One region of the Azotobacter bryophylli genome, then DNA from elsewhere that is predicted to be linked to it. Evidence: predicted binding sites of a transcription regulator. Region 1 holds the regulator's gene; each other region holds the start of a gene.
The links. The regulator sigma-54, encoded in region 1, starts transcription at its own class of promoters, with help from an activator protein. The targets are predictions, from matches to a motif close to ANTGGCATNNANNTTGCTNT.
Positions count from the first base shown of each region.

Region 1 (4,528 bases):
TTGTGCAACAGCCTTAGCTTTAGGGTGTCGCGCAATTGGTAGAGATTGAGATGGGTGGTATCGATCTTCAAGTCGGCCAAGTCCCTGATCGGGGCTAGCAGTCGGCTTTCATCCTGGATGGCTTCGGCCAGGGAGCGATTTTCGTTGGTCAGAGGATGACGTCGGCGGGTTTCCGAAAAACGCTTGAGCAAGGTTTCGTCATCGCAATCCAAGAACAGCAGGTCGCAGACGATGTAGCGCGCTCGTACCTCATCGAGCAGCTCTGGGAAGCGTTTCAGTTGGCTGGGCAGGTTGCGTGCATCGATGGAAACGGCGAGTTGCGGGTGCAGCAGCTCAGTATGCAGCAGTGCACGTTCGGCCAGTTCAGGAAGCAGACCGGCCGGCAGGTTGTCTATGCAGTAGAAGCCATTGTCTTCGAGCACATTGAGCGCAGTGCTCTTGCCCGAGCCGGAACGACCACTGACGATGATCACGCGCATGCTCAGGCTCTTCTTTCGATACGACGAGAGACGAGGGCCAAATGCTTGGCTGCCGGATAGACGTTCACAGCCAACAACGCTCCTCTAGGATTATTGACCGTTCTGCGTGTCCACTACCACTTGGTACAGCGCTTCACTGGTCTGGGCATGGCGAAGGCGCTCTCGGATCTCGCTGCGGTCGAGCATACTGGCGATTTGACGCAAGAGTTGGAGATGCTCGTCGGTGGCCTCCTCCGGAACCAGCAGGGCGAATAGCAGATCCACCGGTGCTCCATCGATGGCGTCGAAGTCGATGGGGGCATCCAACCGCAGGAGAACGCTGATCGGAGCGGGACAGCCAGGAAGACGACAATGGGGAATGGCGATTCCGTTGCCGAAGCCGGTCGAGCCAAGCTTTTCCCGGGCAACCAGGCTTTCGAAAATGGCCTTGCTATCCAGGTCGGAAATTTCACGCGCGACCAGATTGGCGATGAATTCCAGCGTTCGTTTTTTGCTGCCCCCCGGCACGTTCACCAGGGAGCGTGCGGGGGTTAGGATGTTTTCTAGTCGGATCATGGGGGATCGGGTTAGCGAGCGGTTGCGCCCTGCTGGCGCTCAACCTGCTTTTCCTTGTGCTTGATCAACTGGCGGTCGAGCTTGTCGATGAGCAGGTCGATTGCAGCGTACATGTCATCATGTTCAGCGTTCGCCACGACTTCCCCACCTGCGACATGCAGAGTGGCTTCGATTTTCTGCTTGAGCTTGTCGACCGACATGATCACCTGAACGTTGGTGATGCGATCGAAATGGCGTTCGAGCCGGCTGAGTTTCTCCTCAACATAGTCGCGCAGGGGGTCGGTCACATCCAGTTGGTGTCCACTGATGTTGACTTGCATACCGCTTTCTCCTTATTGCTATTAACACAGGCTAGCGGGCCTGCTACCGGTATATACCTTGGCATGGACCGTCGGAGGTCAATGCCTCCGAGCAGTCGTTCGGCAGGTCAAGCCCTGTTACATCAGTCGCTTGCGTTCGCTGGATGGGGCAATCCCGAGGGATTCGCGATACTTGGCGACAGTGCGGCGCGCCACTTGTATGCCCTGTTCTTCCAGTAAACCAGCGATCTTGCTGTCGCTCAATGGCTTTTTCGGATTTTCCGCCGCGACCAGTTTTTTGATGATGGCACGTATTGCAGTAGACGAGCACTCGCCACCTTCCGCCGTACTGACATGGCTGGAGAAAAAGTACTTGAGCTCGTAGATGCCTCGCGGAGTATGCATGTATTTCTGGGTGGTCACCCGGGAAATAGTCGACTCGTGCATGCCCACGGCTTCGGCGATGTCGTGCAGAACCAACGGCTTCATGGCTTCTTCGCCGTAATCGAGGAAACCGCGCTGGTGCTCGACGATCTGCGTGGCAACCTTCATAAGGGTCTCGTTGCGGCTCTGCAGGCTCTTGATGAACCAGCGTGCTTCCTGCAACTGGTTGCGCATGAAGGTATTGTCAGCGCTGGCATCGGCCCGACGAACGAAGCCGGCATACTGCGGGTTGATGCGCAGGCGGGGGATCGCTTCCTGGTTGAGCTCTACGAGCCAGCGGCCGTTGTGCTTGCGCACTATGACATCGGGAACGATGTATTCCGCCTCGCTGGCTTCGATCTGCGAGCCGGGGCGTGGGTTGAGGCTCTGGATCAGCTCGATGACCGGGCGGAGCTCTTCTTCCTTGAGCTTCATGCGGCGCATCAACTGGCTGAAATCATGGTTGCCGAGCAGATCGAGATAGTCCCTGGCCAGCCGTTGCGCCTCGCTCAGCCAAGGCGTATCGGCAGGCATCTGTCTCAGTTGCAATTGCAGCGATTCGCTTAGATCGCGAGCGGCGACTCCGGCTGGCTCGAACTGTTGAATGCGGCGCAGAACCATCTCGACTTCGTCGAGCTCGATACCCAGCTCCGGGTCGAGGGATTGGAGGACCTCTTCCAGTGCCCCCTCCAGATAGCCGTCGCTGTTGATGCTGTCGATGAGGGTGATGGCGATCAGGCGATCCGTGTCGGACATCGGCGCCAGGTTCAACTGCCAGAGCAAATGGCTCTGCAGGCTCTCTCCGGTGGACGTCCGGGCGGTGAAATCCCAATCGTCGTCGTCGTTGCTCGGCAAGTTGCTGGCGCTGGTCTGATAGATGTCTTCCCAGGCGGTGTCCACCGGCAGCTCATTGGGGATGCGCTCGTGCCAGTCGCCTTCTTCCTGGTCGTTACCGGCAGTCGACGAGGGTGACTCATAGAGGTCCGAATAACTGCCTTCCGGTGCGGCTTCGGAGGACCCCTGCCCGCTCTGGTCGCCTGGCAGATCGGAGTTGTCGTAATCGTCGCCAGCTTCCTGTTGCTCAAGCATCGGGTTGGAGTCCAACGCCTCCTGGATCTCCTGTTGAAGATCCAGGGTCGACAATTGAAGCAGGCGGATGGCTTGTTGCAGCTGCGGGGTCATCGTCAGCTGCTGACCCATTTTTAGGACTAGCGATGGTTTCATATTGTAGGAAGCACCGTATGCGCCGACGCTTGCGCGTCAACCACTACAAGGCGGCGAAGCGCCCATCTAGCAAGTTATATGCCTTATTTTTACGGATTTGCCTAGCCCTACCTTTCTTCTCGGAAAGAATCAAAGACGGAATTCGTGGCCCAGATAGACTTCCTTCACCAGTTGGTTGGAAAGAATGGTCTGAGCATCGCCTTCCGCAATCAATTGTCCATCATTGACGATATAGGCCGTTTCACAAATGTCGAGCGTTTCACGGACATTGTGGTCGGTGATGAGAACGCCGATACCCCTGTTCTTCAAATGATGAATGATCTGCTTGATATCGCCCACCGAGATCGGGTCGACGCCGGCGAAGGGTTCGTCGAGAAGGATGAACTTCGGAGCGGTGGCCAGGGCGCGGGCGATCTCCACTCGGCGCCGCTCCCCGCCGGACAGGCTCATGCCGAGGCTGTCGCGAATGTGCGTGATATGGAACTCCTGAAGCAGAGACTCGAGCGCCTGGTGGCGCCCGGTGCTGTCCAGATCCTTGCGCGTCTCGAGAATCGCCATGATGTTGTCGGCTACCGACAGTTTGCGAAAGATCGAAGCTTCCTGGGGCAGGTAGCCGATACCGGCACGAGCGCGTTTGTGCATCGGCAGGTCGGTCACATCCAACTGGTCGATCAGGACTCGACCCTGGTCGGCGCGAACCAATCCGACGATCATGTAGAAGCTGGTGGTCTTGCCGGCACCATTGGGACCGAGCAGGCCGACTATCTGCCCACTCTCGATAGAGAGGCTGACATCGCGAACTACCTGGCGACTCTTATAGCTCTTGGCCAGATGCTGGGCTTTGAGGACTGCCATTACTGTGTTTGCCCCTGCTGTGGCTGTGTCTTCTTCTTGGGCTGGATCAGCATGTCGATCCTAGGCTTCGGAGTCGTCACATTGGACCCGGTGGCTCGGCCGGCATTGACGATCTGGCGCTGGGTGTCGTAGACGATCTTCTCGCCCTCGAAGGTGTTTCCGTTCTGGATCACCTTGGCTTGGTCGATCAGTACTATCCGCTCATTGTCGGCAAAATACTGGATGGTCTTTCCGTAGGCCTTGACGGTTTCTTTATCGGCCGCGGGCTTATGTTCGAAGTAGGCAGGATTGCCGATGGAGGTCAATACCTTGATGTCGCCATTTTCATCCTGGGTAACGGTCACCTTGTCACCAGTGATCTTTCGTGAGCCCTGGGTGATGACTACGCCGCCCTGGTAGACCGCCACATTCTGCTTATCGTCGAGCTCGGCACTATCTGCTTGCACACGAATCGGCTGGTCGCCGTCAGAGGGCAGTGCCCAGGCATTCATGGCTCCGAGCCCGGTGCACAGGCTGAGCAGAAGAGGGAGAGTCCCGTGGGGGAAACGGTTAGCGAACCTCATGCTGACCTCTTATGTTGGACAGCAGGTGCATCCTGCCGTCATTCAGATACGCTTTCATTCCTTTGGCCGTGGTTACCCCATTGGCCGCCTCGATCATGACTGCTTGTTGGGTCTGCGCGTAATCCTTCTC
Region 1 is NZ_JBHRSJ010000034.1:268,375-272,902, forward strand. Features, by position in the region: gene rapZ (RNase adapter RapZ) at 1-479, opposite strand, end outside; gene ptsN (PTS IIA-like nitrogen regulatory protein PtsN) at 570-1,034, opposite strand; gene hpf (ribosome hibernation-promoting factor, HPF/YfiA family) at 1,046-1,354, opposite strand; gene ACFOJE_RS17265 (RNA polymerase factor sigma-54) at 1,472-2,980, opposite strand; gene lptB (LPS export ABC transporter ATP-binding protein) at 3,110-3,835, opposite strand; gene lptA (lipopolysaccharide transport periplasmic protein LptA) at 3,835-4,398, opposite strand; gene lptC (LPS export ABC transporter periplasmic protein LptC) at 4,385-4,528, opposite strand, start outside.

Region 2 (4,528 bases), on a different contig from region 1:
CTCGCCGGCTTCGGTCTTGATCCCGCCGTTGCCGCCGACGTAGATCTCCCAGCCGGAATCCACGCCGATGATGCCGACGTCCTTGATCCCCGACTCGGCACAGTTGCGCGGGCAACCGGACACCGCCAGCTTGACCTTGTGCGGCGACCACATGCCGAACAGCGCGTGCTCCAGATCGATGCCCATCTGCGTCGAGTTCTGCGTGCCGAAGCGGCAGAACTCGCTGCCGACGCAGGTCTTCACCGTGCGGATGGACTTGCCGTAGGCGTGGCCGGAGGGCATGTCGAGATCCTTCCAGACCCCCGGCAGGTCTTCCTTCTTCACCCCGAGCAGGTCGATGCGCTGGCCGCCGGTGACCTTGACCATCGGGATCCGGTACTTGTCCGCCACGTCGGCGATGCGGCGCAGCTCGGCCGGGCTGGTCACGCCTCCCCACATCCGCGGGACCACCGAGTAGGTGCCGTCCTTCTGGATGTTGGCGTGGGCGCGCTCGTTGATCAGGCGCGACTGCGGGTCGTCCTTGGCTTCCCCGGGCCAGGTGGAGATCAGGTAGTAATTCAAGGCCGGACGACAGGTCGTGCAGCCATCGGGGGTGCGCCATTCCATGAAGGCCATGGCATCCCGGATGCCGGTCAAATGGTGCTCGCGGATCGCCTTGCGGATCTGGCCGTGGGTGAGATCGCTGCAGCCGCAGACGGCCTTTTCGCTCTTCGGCTTGACGTCTGCCGCACCGCCGACGGTGTTGATCAGGATCTGCTCGACCAGGCCGGCGCAGGAGCCGCAGGAGCTGGCGGCCTTGGTGTGCTTCTTGATCTCGTCGACGCTGAACAGCCCCTGTTCCTGGATGGCCTTGACGATGGTGCCCTTGCATACGCCGTTGCAGCCGCACACCTCCATGTCGTCCGACATGCTCGCGGCCTTGTTCTGCCCCTGATGGCCGGCATCGCCGATCGAGCTTTCGCCGAACATCAGGTGGTCGCGGATCTCGGCGACGTTGTGCCGCTCGCGAATCTGGCGGAAGTACCAGCCGCCGTCGGCGGTATCGCCATAAAGACAGGCGCCGACCAGGACGTCGTCCTTGATCACCAGTTTCTTGTAGATGCCGCCGATGGGGTCGGAGAGGGTGATGCACTCGGTGCCTTCCTCGCCCATGAAATCACCGGCCGAGAAAAGGTCGATACCGGTCACCTTGAGCTTGGTCGACGTCACCGATCCCTCGTAACGGGCGAAGCCGAGCATGGCCAGGTGATTGGCGCAGACCTTGGCCTGTTCGTAGAGCGGCGCGACCAGACCGTAGGCGATGCCGCGGTGGCTGGCACACTCGCCGACCGCATAGATCCGCGGATCGAAGGTCTGCAGGGTGTCGTCGACCAGGATGCCGCGGTGGCAGGCGAGGCCGGCCCTTTCCGCCAGCTCGGTGTTGGGGCGGATCCCAGCGGCCATCACCACCAGGTCGGCCGGGACCACTTCGCCGTCCCTGAACTCCGCTGCGCATACCCGGCCCTGGCCATCGTCCCGCAGGGCGGCGGTCTGGGTGTTCAGGCGGAAGCGGATGCCGCGTGCCTCCAGGGCGGCTTGCAGCAGCCTGCCGGCGGTCTGGTCCAGCTGACGTTCGAGCAGCCAGCCGCCGAGATGCACCACGGTGACCTCCATGCCGCGCAGCCGGAGGCCGTTGGCCGCCTCCAGGCCGAGCAGGCCGCCGCCTACGACCACCGCATGGCGATGGGTTCTGGCGGTCTCCATCATCGTCTCGGTGTCGGCGATATCGCGGTAGCCGATCACGCCCTTCAAGTGGTTGCCGGGGATCGGCAGGATGAAGGGGTTGGAGCCGGTGGCGATGATCAGGCGATCGTATTCCGCTTCGCTGCCGTCGTCGGCGACCACCCGGCGCCTCACCCGGTCGATCTCGACCACCTTGCGGTTGAGCAACAGGCGGATGCCGTTCTGCGCATACCAGTCCAAGTCGTTGAGCACTATGTCGGCAAAGGTCTGCTCGCCGGCGAGCACCGGGGAGAGCAGGATGCGGTTGTAGTTCGGGTGCGGTTCGGCGCCGAACACCGTGATGTCGTAGAGATCGGTGGTGAGCTTGAGCAGCTCCTCCAGGGTGCGTACTCCGGCCATGCCGTTGCCGATCATCACCAGTTTGAGTCTTTTCACGGTTCTTCTCCGTCACGGAAAGCGGAAAAACAAAAAAGGCGTCCCGCCGGTTGCCCGGCGAGGACGCCTTTGTCCTGTTCCCGTTCTATCGGGAAGTACGCCCCTCCACGTTGAGGGCCGTACCTATGTCATCTGTCCCATGGATCAAGCAGGAGCTGTGCCAACTTGCTTGCTACCCGGTTCGCGGGTATTTGCGAGGGTGGCGAGGGTCTCTGATCCCATCGCGTGCACAGCTTTAAGGCGCTGCGCACGGATTCGGTGCTTCTGGGGTTGCTCCCGTCACTCATACCCGTGCGGCGGATACCGCAGCCGAGCCCCAGGTGTTGCGCCAGCGTTCCTTGACGCTGTGCAGGCCGAACCAGGCGATGACGGCCAGCCCGGCGAACAGCCACAGGCCGAGCTGGTAGTCGCCGGTTGATTGCTTGATGACGCCCAGGCCGGCGGTGAGGGCGAAGCCGCCGATTCCGCCGGCCATGCCCACCAGGCCGGTCATGACGCCGATCTCCTTGCGAAAGCGCTGGGGGACCAGCTGGAACACCGCGCCATTGCCGGCCCCGAGGCTGAGCATGGCCGCCACGAACAGGCCCAGGGCGGCCGTCGCGCTGGGCAGGTTGAAGCCGAGGATGGCCAGGCAAATGGCGGCCAGGGTGTACATGGTCAGCAGGGCGCGGATGCCGCCTATGCGATCGGCCAGTGCGCCGCCGAGCGGGCGCAGCATGCTGCCGGCGAATACGCAGGCGGCCGTGTAGTAGCCGGCTAGGACCGGATCGAAGGCGTACTGGTCGTGGAAGTAACCGGGCAGGGTGCTGGCCAGACCGAGGAAGCCGCCGAAGGTGACGCTGTAGAACAGCATGAACCACCAGCTGTCGGGCGCGGACAGGGCCTTCAGGTAATCGCCCAGGGCCTTGGGTTGCGGACGCTCCGGCGCGTTCCTCGCCACGCTGGCGAAGATGACCAGGGTCAGCGACAGCGGGATCAGGGCGAGCCCGAACACGTTGCTCCAGCCGAACGCCGCCGCCAGGCCGGGGGCGAAGAGGGCCGCTAGCACGGTTCCGGAGTTGCCGGCGCCGGCGATCCCCATGGCTTTCCCCTGGTGCTGCGGCGGATACCATTGCGATGCCAGCGGCAGCGCGACGGCGAAGGAGGCGCCAGCGAAGCCGAGGGCCAGACCGAGCAATAGGGCTTCCTCGTAGCTATGGATGCCCAGTTTCCAGGCGGCGGCTAGCGCGGCGATGACGATCAACTGGCCGAGCAGGCCGGTGGTTTTCGGCGAGGTGTGGTCGGCCAGCATGCCGAGAACCAGCCGCAGCAGCGCTCCGGACAGGATGGGGGTGGCGACCATCATGGCCCGCTGCTGGGTGCTCAGCCCGAGATCGGCCGAGATCTGCACGCCCAGCGGGCCGAGCACGTACCAGACCATGAAGCTCAGGTCGAAATAGAGAAAGGCTGCGAACAGCGTCGGCGCATGGCCGGCTTTCCAGAAACTCGTATTCATCAGACACCTCATCGGCGAAGGGGTGGGGCTCCCGCGGTCCATCGCCTGGGGCGAGGCCGAACGGAATTGCAGTAATCAGGCCGGTGGCCTCTCTTCCTGCCCCGAACGCTGGGGCTTCTGAAACGCGAAAGGCGCCGCAACACGACTCGCCGGAGCGAGGTGGTGCGACGCCTTTGTCGTTCGACAGGCAACCGCCGTTGGCTGCCCTGTGCCGATCATTTAGCAAGAGACGCGCCAGGAGGTGAAAAGCGCCGTTCTCCCGCTTTCGGAGGCGATCCGGGTGGTTCGGTGAAGCAAAAGGGGGCGGGCGCCGGCTGAAGGCGCGAGCATGGGGCACGGTGGGATTAGCCAGGACTCGCCTGGCTCCATGCGTTCCTGATTGATGGGTTGGCGGCGGTGCTCTTGGCTGCTGGCGGAAACGATATACTCAGTGCACTCCAAGGAGGCCGCCGGACTCGCCCGTGACCGGCGGTCTGGTCGGAGCATCGCCTTGGCCGGCCGGCCCGATGGCCTTCGCTCCAGCAGGCGGGCGGAGGCAGGGCAATGCGCTGCGCCTTCATTTGCAAACCCAGCGGAAACATCCCCATGCCTTGCATCGCCACCCTGACCCTCAACCCCGCGGTGGATCTCTCCACCAGCACCGCGCGCGTCGAGCCGACCAGCAAGCTGCGTTGCAGCCTGCCGCACTACGATCCCGGGGGCGGCGGCATCAACGTGGCACGGGTGGTTCGCATCCTGGGTGGCGATGCCGTGGCGGTATATCCTGCCGGCGGTCCGCTCGGCGACATGCTGCGACAGATGCTGGAGCGGTTGGGGCTGCCGCAGAGACCGGTGCCGATCGCCGGGGATACCCGCGAGAGCTTCACGGTGGACGAA
Region 2 is NZ_JBHRSJ010000016.1:105,538-110,065, forward strand. Features, by position in the region: gene nirB (nitrite reductase large subunit NirB) at 1-2,157, opposite strand, end outside; gene ACFOJE_RS09055 (NarK family nitrate/nitrite MFS transporter) at 2,441-3,652, opposite strand; gene ACFOJE_RS09060 (1-phosphofructokinase family hexose kinase) at 4,238-4,528, shown strand, end outside.
Region 2: a site for sigma-54 is predicted at 2,303-2,322, ahead of nirB (nitrite reductase large subunit NirB). Genes of this name have one in related genera too.

Region 3 (4,528 bases), on a different contig from region 1:
CTACAACATCTCCACCCTGGTCGAGCTGCTGGACAACGCCGAACTGGCCAACGCCGCGGCCGAGCAACTCAAGCACACCCTGCTGATGTTCGATGCCTTCCACGACGTCTCCGAGCGCGCCAAGAAGGGCAACGCTGCCGCCAAGGCCGTGCTGCAATCCTGGGCTGACGGCGAGTGGTTCCTGGCCAAGCCGGCCGTACCGGAAAAAGTCACCCTGACCGTGTTCAAGGTCCCGGGCGAAACCAACACCGACGACCTGTCCCCCGCTCCGGACGCCTGGTCGCGCCCCGACATCCCGCTGCACGCCCTGGCCATGCTGAAGATGGCCCGCGACGGCATCGAGCCGGTACAGCCGGGTTCCGTCGGCCCGCTGAAGCAGATCGAAGCCGCCAAGGCCAAGGGCTTCCCGGTTGCCTACGTCGGTGACGTGGTCGGTACCGGTTCCTCCCGTAAGTCCGCTACCAACTCTGTGCTGTGGTTCTTCGGCGACGACATCCCCTACGTCCCGAACAAGCGCGCCGGTGGCTTCTGCTTCGGCACCAAGATCGCCCCGATCTTCTACAACACCATGGAAGACGCCGGCGCTCTGCCGATCGAATTCGATTGCACCAACCTGGCCATGGGAGACGTCATCGACGTATACCCGGTCAAGGGCGAAGTGCGCCGCCATGGCAGCGACGAGCTGGTCACCACCTTCCAGCTGAAGACCGACGTGCTGCTGGACGAAGTCCGCGCCGGCGGCCGTATTCCACTGATCATCGGCCGAGGTCTGACCGAGAAGGCCCGTGCCGAACTGGGCCTGGCTCCGTCCACCCTCTTCAAGAAGCCGGAAGCTCCGGCCGACAGCGGCAAGGGCTACACCCTGGCTCAGAAGATGGTTGGCCGCGCCTGCGGTCTGCCGGAAGGCAAGGGCGTGCGCCCGGGCACCTACTGCGAGCCGAAGATGACCACCGTCGGCTCCCAGGACACCACCGGCCCGATGACCCGCGACGAGCTGAAAGACCTGGCTTGCCTGGGCTTCTCCGCCGACCTGGTGATGCAGTCCTTCTGCCACACCGCGGCCTATCCGAAGCCGATCGATGTCAAGACCCACCACACCCTGCCGGACTTCATCATGTCCCGCGGCGGCGTATCCCTGCGTCCGGGCGACGGCATCATCCACAGCTGGCTGAACCGCATGCTGCTGCCGGATACCGTGGGTACCGGTGGCGACTCGCACACCCGCTTCCCGATCGGCATCTCCTTCCCGGCCGGTTCGGGCCTGGTGGCTTTCGCCGCCGCCACCGGCGTAATGCCGCTGGACATGCCGGAATCCGTGCTGGTGCGTTTCAAGGGCAAACTGCAGCCCGGCATCACCCTGCGTGACCTGGTGCATGCGATCCCCTACTACGCCATCCAGCAGGGCCTGCTGACCGTCGAGAAGAAGGGCAAGAAGAACATTTTCTCCGGCCGCATCCTCGAGATCGAAGGCCTCACCGGCCTGACCGTCGAACAAGCCTTCGAGCTGTCCGACGCCTCTGCCGAGCGTTCTGCTGCCGGTTGCACCATCAAGCTGCCGGAAGAGGCCATCGCCGAGTACCTGAAGTCCAACATCACCCTGCTGCGCTGGATGATCGGCGAAGGCTACGGCGATGCCCGCACCCTGGAACGTCGTGCCCAGGCGATGGAAGCCTGGTTGGCCAAACCGCAACTGCTGGAAGCCGACAAGGATGCCGAATACGCCGCCGTGATCGAGATCGATCTGGCCGACGTGAAAGAGCCGGTGCTGTGCGCCCCGAACGATCCGGACGACGCCCGTCTGCTGTCCACCGTTGCAGGCCAGAAGATCGACGAAGTGTTCATCGGTTCCTGCATGACCAACATCGGTCACTTCCGCGCTGCCGGTAAGCTGCTCGACAAGGTCAAGGGCGGCATCCCGACCCGCCTGTGGCTGGCCCCGCCGACCAAGATGGACGCTCACCAGCTGACCGAAGAAGGCTACTACGGCATCTACGGCCGCGCTGGCGCCCGCATGGAAATGCCGGGCTGCTCGCTGTGCATGGGTAACCAGGCTCGCGTACAGACCGGTTCCACCGTGGTCTCCACCTCGACCCGTAACTTCCCGAACCGTCTGGGTGACGCTACCAACGTGTTCCTGGCTTCGGCCGAGCTGGCATCCGTCGCTTCGATCCTCGGCAAGCTGCCGACCGTCGAGGAATACATGCAGTACGCGAAGGACATCGACAGCATGTCTGCCGATATCTACCGCTACCTGAGCTTCGACCAGATCGCCGAGTTCCGCGAAGCCGCGGCCAACGCCAAGATCCCGGTCGCTCAAGCCTAAGAGCGATAGGTAACGAAGAAGCCCCGCCTCGGCGGGGCTTCTTCTTTTCGGCTACCGGATGGAGGGCAAGAGCCTGGCATGTCGATTGCTTCTACCCTCTCATCACGGGGATAGCCCAACGGCGGGCCTCCCTTTCTCGACAATGGCGTCGCATTCGACACTGCTTCCGGCAGCCGTCGTGCGGCGCCTTTTTCATTCAAGGCTGGATGAAGACCATGACCGATCAAGCCAAGTCCAGAGCCGATGTCCGAGCCTGGGTGGACGGAAGCGACGCCCCGGAAAAGCCGTCGATCAACGTGGGGTTCATGCCGCTGACCGATGCGGCATCCCTGATCGTTGCCGCGACCCAGGGCTTCGCCGAGCCCTATGGGCTGACACTCAACCTGAAACGACAGGTTTCCTGGTCCGGCATGCGCGACAGGCTCCTTAGCGGCGAACTGGATGCCGGCCAGGCCCTGTACGGACTGATCTACAGCATGCAGCTCGGTATCGGCGGCACCCAGGCGACCGATATGGCGGTCCTGATGGGACTGAATCAGAATGGTCAGAGCATCAGTCTCTCGACCGGACTGAGAGAAACTGGCGTGGACAGCGGCGAGGCATTGGCGTCACGGGCGCACCGGAATGATGCAAAACTCCTCCTAGCCCAGACCTTCCCCACCGGTACCCACGCTCTCTGGCTCTATTACTGGCTGGCCAGCCTGGGCATTCATCCCCTGGACGACGTCAGAACCCTGGTCGTGCCACCACCGCAGATGGTCGAACATCTGCGTGCCGGGGGCATCGACGGCTTCTGTGCCGGCGAGCCCTGGGGCGCCTTCGCCATCGACCAGGGTGTGGGCTTCACCGTCGCGACCAGCCAGTCGATCTGGCCCGATCATCCGGAAAAGGTGCTGGGCTGTACCCGCGACTTCGTCGAGCAATATCCCAACACGGCTCGGGCGCTGATCATGGCGGTATTGGAGGCCAGCCGCTTCATCGACGCCAGCGAGGAGAACAAGGCCAGCACCGCCCGTCTGATCAGCGCCCGCGACTACGTGGCCGCCCCTCCCCGTGTGATCGAGCCGCGCTTCCTCGGTCGATACGAGGACGGCAACGGACACGCCTGGACGGATGCCCATGCCCTGCGCTTTCATGCCGACGGAGAGGTCAACCAGCCCTATCTTTCCGATGGGCTCTGGTTCATGACCCAGTTTCGGCGCTGGGGCCTGCTGCGCGAAGATCCGGACTATCTGGCCGTCGCCGAGCGCGTACAACGACTCGAAACGTACCGCCAAGCCGCCGATGCCCTGGGCATTCCACTGCCCGCTTCGCCCATGCGCCGCTCGACCCTGCTGGACGGCAAGTGCTGGGACGGCTCCGATCCCGCCGGCTACGCCCGCAGCTTCGCACTGCACGCCCTGAGCGACGCCACCGAGTCAGAGCCTCGAAAGGATGGGAATTCATCATGCTGCGCATCCTCCTGATTGACGATACGGCAAAGAAGGTCGGCCGCCTGAGGGCCGCGCTGAGCCAGGCGGGATTCGAAGTGGTCGACGAGTCCGGCCTGACCATCGACCTGCCGGCCCGGATCGAGGCCGTGCGACCGGATGTGGTGCTGATCGATACCGACTCGCCCGGACGCGACGTGATGGAGCAAGTGGTGCTGGTCAGCCGCGACCGCCCGAGACCGATCGTGATGTTCACCGACGAGCACGATCCGGCGGCGATGCGCCAGGCGATCAGGGCCGGGGTCAGCGCCTACATCGTCGAGGGCATCCAGGCCGCCCGTCTGCAGCCGATCCTCGACGTCGCCATGGCACGCTTCGAGAGCGATCAGGCCCTGCGCGCCGAACTGCAGGCCAGGGAAGCGCAGCTGGCCGAGCGCAAGCGCATAGAACTGGCCAAGGGGCTGCTGATGAAGATGAAAGGCTGCAACGAGGAGGAGGCCTATACCCTCATGAGACGCCAGGCCATGAGCCGCCAGCAGAAGCTGATCCAGGTGGCCGAGCAGATCATCGCGATGCACGACATGCTGGGCGGCTAGCTGCGCTACCCTGCCGGCTTGCGGCCCCGCCGTGCCTGGCGTATTTTGGCGCCTGGCCAGGATAGTGGCCAACGTCGCTCGGACGGTTCCGGGCGCTTACGTCTCTCGAGGAAATCATGGCCGAACACGGCAAGCGCCGCTTTGCGCGCATCGATCGTCTGCCCCCCTACGTTTTCAAC
Region 3 is NZ_JBHRSJ010000016.1:111,927-116,454, reverse strand. Features, by position in the region: gene acnB (bifunctional aconitate hydratase 2/2-methylisocitrate dehydratase) at 1-2,323, shown strand, start outside; gene ACFOJE_RS09075 (CmpA/NrtA family ABC transporter substrate-binding protein) at 2,539-3,789, shown strand; gene ACFOJE_RS09070 (ANTAR domain-containing response regulator) at 3,771-4,349, shown strand; gene alaC (alanine transaminase) at 4,466-4,528, shown strand, end outside.
Region 3: a site for sigma-54 is predicted at 2,396-2,415, ahead of ACFOJE_RS09075 (CmpA/NrtA family ABC transporter substrate-binding protein). Genes of this name have one in related genera too.